DNA from 3 places in the Pinisolibacter sp. DMC19 genome. Region 2 is predicted to be linked to each of the others. Evidence: riboswitches for the same ligand, from Rfam matches in the RefSeq annotation. Region 2 holds a riboswitch; each other region holds the start of a gene.

Region 1 (2,255 bases), on a different contig from region 2:
TCATGCCGCCGGCGGGCCGCGGGCCGTCGCCCGCGGCGCGAGGACCGTCGTCCCCGCTTCGTCCCGCCACGCCAGCCGATCGACCGCGACCAGCCGCGGCGCCGGCACCTCCGCCACCACCACGGCGCCGAGGCCGGGGGCGGAGAACAGCACGCAGGTGCCGCAGAAGTGATCGCCGTGATCGACGCGGTGGCCGGCGATGTCTTCGGCCGCGCGCGCGCCGTCGACCGGGGCGCTGCAGATGCCGGCGACGGCGATGCCCGACCCTTCGACCAGATCGGCTGCGGTGACGAAGCCCGGCAGCACCCGCGGCGCGAAGGCGACGAGCACCAGCGCCACCGCGAGCGTCGCGGCGGCGACAAGGCGCTTCCATCGTCCGGGCGTCCACATCGTCATCGCCCGACCATGCGGGCTGTGACCGCGTCTCGTCAATCCGTCGCGGTCCCTTCCCCCCTCACCCGGCCGGCCCTTGCGCCGATCGCGACCGGCGTCTACGATTCCTCCTGTGATGGTGCCGCGTCGGAGTCCTCCGAAGCGGTGAAAAGGGAACACGGAAGGGCCGAATCGTGCCCGAGCCGTGGCCGCCCCCGCGACTGTGAGCGGCGAGGGGTCCGAACGAAGATCGCCTGCGGGCGATCGGTCACTGATCGCCCCCGAGACCACCCGGGGGAGCACGATCGGGAAGGCCGTCCGGATCTCGACGACCCGCGAGCCAGGAGACCTGCCATCCGCATGAGCGTCGTTCGCGTCCCTCGGGCGGGGTGTCCCGGTTGGCGTTGTCGGAGTGACCCGCGTCGCGGGCCTTCGCTTCACGGGCGACGCGCTCGAAGATCGAGGTGGAAGACATGCACATCATGGAAGGCTTCCTGCCTGCGCCGCACGCGCTCGGCTGGACGCTGGTCTCCGCGCCCTTCGTGGTCGGTGGCTTCGTCTCGCTGCGCCGTACGCTGCGCGAGCGTCCCGAGGCGCGCCTGACGCTGGCCGCCGCCGGCGCCTTCACCTTCATCCTCTCGGCGCTGAAGCTGCCGAGCGTGACCGGCTCCTGCTCGCATCCGACCGGCACCGGCCTCGGCGCCGTGCTCTTCGGCCCCGCCGTGATGGCGCCGATCGGCGTCATCGTGCTCCTGTTCCAGGGCCTGCTGCTCGCCCACGGCGGCCTCACCACGCTCGGCGCCAACGTCTTCTCGATGGCGATCGCCGGCCCCTGGGTCGGCTGGGCGACGTGGAAGCTCGCCTCCCGCGTCGGCCTGCCCGCCACCGTCGCCGTCTTCCTCGGCGCGGCGCTGGCCGACCTCGCGACCTATGTCGTGACGTCGTTCGAACTGGCGCTGGCCTTCCCCGACCCGACGTCGGGCATCGCCGGGGCCTTCGTGAAGTTCGCCGGCATCTTCGCCGTGACGCAGGTGCCGCTGGCGCTCGCCGAAGGCCTGCTCGTCGTCGTCGTCATGAATGCCCTCGTCGGCCGCCTCCCCGGCGCCTTCGACGGCAAGATCGCGGAGGCCGGCCGATGACCTCGACGCTCTCCAACCGCACCTCGATCGCGCTCCTGCTCGTCGCCACCGCCATCGTCGTCGCCCCGATGCTGCTGCCCTTCGGCGGCGAGTTCCTCGGCACCGACGACGCCGCCTCCAAGGCGATCGAGGAGAGCCATCCCGGCTTCGAACGCTGGACCAAACCCTTCTGGGAACCGCCGTCGAAGGAGATCGAGAGCGCGCTCTTCGCCCTCCAGGCGGCCATCGGTGCCGGCATCCTCGGCTATGCACTGGGCCACCGCAGCGGGAGCCGCCGTCGCGATGACGCCGATCGATAGGATCGCCGCCGGCAACCGCTGGCGCGACCGCTCGCTCGCCGAGAAGGCCCTGCTCGGGCTCGGCCTTCTCGCCCTCGCCCTCCTCACGCCGCCCTGGCCGACGGCCGTCGCGATCCTCACGGTCGCGACGCTCGCCGTGACGTGGCGGGCCGGCGTGCCGTTGGCGACGTGGGCGCGCCTGCTCGCCGCCCCGCTCGGCTTCGTGCTGACCGGCGCGGCGACGCTGCTCGTCACCATCGGCTCGGACGGCATCGGCTGGGCGCCCGGCGGCCTTACCGCCGCGGCGACCCTGACGCTGCGCGCGAGTGCCGCCGTCGCGGGCCTGCTGACGCTCTCGGCCACCACACCGGCGACCGACCTCGTCGCCGGCCTGCGCCGCCTGCGCGTGCCCGACGAGTTCGTCGAACTCGCCCTGCTCGTCCACCGCTTCCTGCAGGTGACGGGC
Region 2 (2,255 bases):
AGGAGTTCACCTCGAGGATGATCTTGTCGGCGCAGTCGAGCCAGGTCTTGTTGTTGCCGATCGACGACGATGGGATCAGCAGCCCGTCCTCGGTGATGCCGGCGACCTCGACCACCGCGACGTCGAGCTTGCCAAGGAAGCCGAACCACACCGTCTGGGCGACGTGCGAGAGGTGGATGTCGATGTACTCCATCTCACCGGCGTTGATGCGCTTGCGGCAGATCGGATCCGACTGATAGGGCAGCCGCATCTCGATGCCGTCGACCTTGGCGAGCGCGCCGTCGAGTTCCGGCGCCGTCGAGGCACCCGTCCACACCTTGACCTTGAAGGGCCGACCCTGCGCGTGCTCCGCGTCGATCCGCTTGGCCAGTTCGATCGGCACCGCCTTCGGATAGCCCGCGCCGGTGAAACCGCTCATGCCGACGGTCGCACCGTCCGGGATCAGGGCAGCGGCCTGGGCCGCCGTCATGACCTTGGAGAAGAGACGGGGATCGAGAATCCGGGAAGGCTTGGTCGCAACGTTCATCTCGGGGAGGCCCTTTGGCACCGTCGCCAGTCTTCGGCGACGAACCGCCTTCTCCGGCGAACCGACGGCAATCGGTCGGCCGGTCACGGCGATCCATGGTTCGGCAGGTTCATCTCGGACGGATCGCCCCGATCCGCCCGGAACATGCTCGCGACCGAAGCCCCGCGCCCTCTCTCGCCCTTGCCCTGCGACGAACGAGCCGCGTCTTTCGATCTCGTCGATTGAAATAACGAGCAAGAGCCCCGGCTCGAACCCATACGAAAGCATTTGAAAGCAGTGCAGCATGGATCGCGACGACAGATGCGCCGCAGGGCCGATTCGGCGTTTTCAATGCCTTGCGATCGATTGCTCACAAAATTCGGAGTATGTTACCGAATATTCGCATTCGCGCATTGCTGCACCGCACATGTATGCGAAAATCGCATGTCTCGCGCACAGAGCCCCGCGTCTGCGACCTTCGGACGAGACGGCGGGCGATCCGACCGTTTTCGGCCGGAAATCGGCGGTCTGCGAGGCGGTTTGCCGGCCGCTTTCCTTGACAGTCGTGTGAAACGCCCCTTATCTCGCCCGGTCGACGGTCCCGCGGGCACTCCCGCGGGCGAAGAGGGAATGCGGTCGAGCCTCTCGCACCCGAGAAGCTCCAAGCCGCGGCTGCCCCCGCAACTGTGAGCGGAGAGTGCCGACGCCGAATGCCACTGGGTTTCCCCGGGAAGGCGGCGCCGACGCGATCGATCCGCGAGCCAGGAGACCTGCCGTCGCGCCCGAAATCCCCGACCGCCGGAGGGGCGGAGAAGGAGAGCATGCCGTGACGACACCCGTATCCCGTCCCGAAACCACCCGTCCGACGACGGTGCTGGTCTGCGTCAACTGCCGCCGCGAGGGTGACGCCGAGGACGCCCCGCGCGCCGGCCGCCGCCTGCACGACGCCCTCGCCGCCCGCGCCGAGACACAGGACGACATCCGCGTCGTCGGCGTCGAGTGCCTGTCGGTGTGCAAGCGCCCGGTCACCATAGGCTTCGCCGACGAAGCCAAGTGGACCTATCTCTACGGCGAGTTCGACGAGACCGCCGCCGACGAGATCGTCGCCACCGCCCGCCTCTACGGCGAGACCGACGACGGTCTGATCGCCTGGAAGAGCCGCCCGGTCGCCTTCCGCCGCGGCGTCGTCGGCCGCATCCCGCCCTTCGCGGTCGCCACCGCCGATCCGGAGGGCCGCCCGTGACCGCCTTCGCCAAGATCCCCGTCACCATCGTCACCGGCTTCCTCGGCGCCGGCAAGACGACGCTGGTCCGCCACCTGATCGAGAACGCCCGCGGCCGCCGCATCGCCATTCTCGTCAACGAGTTCGGCGACGTCGGCGTCGACGGCACGCTGCTCTCCGACTGCGGCGACGACAGCTGCCGCCCCGCCGCCGTGGTGGAACTGACCAACGGCTGCCTCTGCTGCACCGTCGCCGACGACTTCATGCCGGCGATCGAGAGCCTGTTGGCGCTGCCGAACCGGCCCGAGCACATCGTGGTCGAGACCTCGGGCCTCGCCCTGCCCAAGCCACTGGTGAAGGCCTTCGACTGGCCGGAGATCCGGGCGAAGCTCACCGTCGACGGCGTCGTCGCCGTGGTCGATGCCGCCGCCGTCGCCGACGGCCGCTTCGCCGACGATCCCGAGGCGCTGGCCGCAGAGCGCGCCGCCGACGCCGCGATCGATCACGACAATCCGCTGGAAGAGGTCT
Region 3 (2,255 bases), 100 kb from region 2:
CTCTCCTCGTCGCGGCCACGCTGCCGCTGCGCGACGTCGCCCCGCCGCGCGACAACGCCCCCGCCGAGGCCCTCGCCGCCGCCCGCGCCGCCGGCGTGACCGGCGCGGTGATGAACGACTACGGCTTCGGCGGCTTCCTGATCGCGCGAGGGGTCCCGACCTACATCGACGGCCGCACCGAGCTCTACGGCGGCAAGCGCGTCGCGCTCTATCGCAAGGCGGTGTCGCTGCAGGGGCTCTCGGCCTTCGACGAGGTCTTTTCCGATCCGAAGATCGGTTGGACCCTGCTTGCCACCGGCATGGCGGCGAACGATCTCCTCGACCGCACCCCCGGCTGGCGCCGCGTCTACGGCGACGACGTCGCCGTGGTCCACGCCCGCGTCGTGCCCTGATCACCGGCGGCGCGCTGCCCCCACGCCTCTTCGAAGACGAGGTCGTCGAGCGACAGCCGGCGGCGCCACCCCCGCTGCTCCAGTTCCGGCGAGGCGAAGGCGGCATCGACCCTTCCGAGACAGAGGCAGGCGACGATCTCGATCTCTTCGGGAATGCCGAGCAGGCCGCGCACCCGCCCCTTGTCGATGATCGAGACCCAGCCGACGCCGATTCCTTCGGCCCGCGCCGCCAGCCACAGGTTCTGCACCGCGCAGACGCAGCTGTAGAGATCCGTCGCCGGATCGGCGCTGCGCCCGAGCACCACCGGTCCGGCCCGATCGCGATCGCAGGTGACGACGACGACGACCGGCGCCTCGCGCAGCCCTTCGAGCTTCAGCCGGCGATGGATCGCCGCCCGGTCGTCGGGGAAGAGCGCCGCCTCGCGCTCGCGCGCCTCGAGGAAGGCGTCGTGGAGGCGGGCCCGCACCGCAGGATCGCGCAGGACGAGGAAGTTCCACGGCTGCATGAAGCCGACCGACGGCGCCCAGTGCGCCGCCTCGAGCAGGCGCCGCAGCACCACCGGATCGATCGGGTCGGGCCGGAACTCGCCACGCACGTCGCGCCGTGTCGCGATGGCGCGGTAGACGGCGGCGCGGTCGGCCTCGTCAAAGGCGGAGAACTCGGCCATCGCGAGACCGGCGGTCTCGGGCGGGACGGTGGAGGGCAGAGACGATGCATGATCGCCCGCTGCGGCGGGCTCGAAGGTGTGGCGCGACATCGATGATCCCCTCGTGTCGACGCGACCCGGCGCCGACCAGACGCTGGGACCTCTTCGGCTCGGCCGGTCTCCCGACTGAGGATCACCCCGCTCCGACGCCTTCCCGGTCGCCCGGTGGCTCTCCCCTCGCGGGGTGTCGGAGCAGTCCCCCTACACGGTGTTGGGCACGTCGCGGACTTCCACCGCGTTCCCGATTCTCCCGCGCGGGCGGGCACCGAACCGACATCGGAGATGCCACGTCCGCGCCGTGCGCGAAAGCGGGAAACGAAAGAGCCCGCCCGGATCGGCCCGGGCGGGCTCTCTGTTCGCGACGATCGCGGGTCCGATCACTCCGCCGGAGCGGCGTCGGCCGGGGCGGCGACCGCCGTGGAGGGGTTCAGCGCGGCGTGGAGCTTGTCGCGATCGAGCTCGCCTTCCCACCAGGCGACGACGACGGTGGCGACGCCGTTGCCGACGATGTTGGTGAGCGCACGGCACTCCGACATGAACTTGTCGATGCCGAGGACGATCGCCATGCCCGGCACGAGGCGCGGATCGACGACGGCGAGGGTGGCGGCGAGCGTCACGAAGCCGGCACCGGTGATGCCCGAGGCCCCCTTCGAGGTCAGCATGGCGACGATCAGGATGGTGATCTGCTGGCCGAAGGACAGATCGAAGCCGAGCGCCTGGCTGATGAAGATCGTCGCCAGCGTCATGTAGATGTTGGTGCCGTCGAGGTTGAAGGAATAACCCGTCGGGACCACCAGACCGACCACCGGCTTGGAGCAGCCGGCGCGCTGGAGCTTCGCCATCAGCTGCGGCAGGGCGCTCTCCGACGACGAGGTGCCGAGCACGACCAGCAGTTCGTCCTTGATGTAGGCGAGGAACTTGAAGATCGAGAAGCCGGCGATGCGGGCGATGGTGCCGAGCACCAGGACGATGAAGAGTGCGGCGGTCAGATAGAAGGTGGCGATCAGGCCGGCGAGGTTGCCGAGCGCCTGCGGGCCGTACTTGCCGATGGTGAAGGCCATGGCGCCGAAGGCACCGACCGGAGCGGCCTTCATGACGATGCCGATGACGCCGAACACGCCGAGAGCGACGTCGTCGATCAGGGTGCGGACCGGCT

Evidence for each region. Region 2 has a riboswitch for cobalamin ahead of ACT53U_RS02070 (DUF1636 family protein). Riboswitches for the same ligand answer to the same signal wherever they lie in the genome.
Region 1: another riboswitch for cobalamin. It lies ahead of ACT53U_RS12645 (energy-coupling factor ABC transporter permease); the one in region 2 lies ahead of ACT53U_RS02070 (DUF1636 family protein).
Region 3: another riboswitch for cobalamin. It lies ahead of bluB (5,6-dimethylbenzimidazole synthase); the one in region 2 lies ahead of ACT53U_RS02070 (DUF1636 family protein).

The regions. Positions count from the first base shown of each region.
Region 1 is NZ_JBQUZF010000004.1:322,984-325,238, reverse strand. It holds gene ACT53U_RS12650 (hypothetical protein) at 1-396, opposite strand; cobalamin riboswitch at 493-744, shown strand; gene ACT53U_RS12645 (energy-coupling factor ABC transporter permease) at 846-1,511, shown strand; gene ACT53U_RS12640 (energy-coupling factor ABC transporter substrate-binding protein) at 1,508-1,810, shown strand; gene cbiQ (cobalt ECF transporter T component CbiQ) at 1,794-2,255, shown strand, end outside.
Region 2 is NZ_JBQUZF010000001.1:468,575-470,829, forward strand. It holds gene ACT53U_RS02065 (acetyl-CoA hydrolase/transferase family protein) at 1-526, opposite strand, end outside; cobalamin riboswitch at 1,085-1,297, shown strand; gene ACT53U_RS02070 (DUF1636 family protein) at 1,332-1,748, shown strand; gene cobW (cobalamin biosynthesis protein CobW) at 1,745-2,255, shown strand, end outside.
Region 3 is NZ_JBQUZF010000001.1:570,606-572,860, forward strand. It holds gene ACT53U_RS02500 (hypothetical protein) at 1-392, shown strand, start outside; gene bluB (5,6-dimethylbenzimidazole synthase) at 347-1,060, opposite strand; cobalamin riboswitch at 1,195-1,384, opposite strand; gene ACT53U_RS02510 (dicarboxylate/amino acid:cation symporter) at 1,477-2,255, opposite strand, start outside.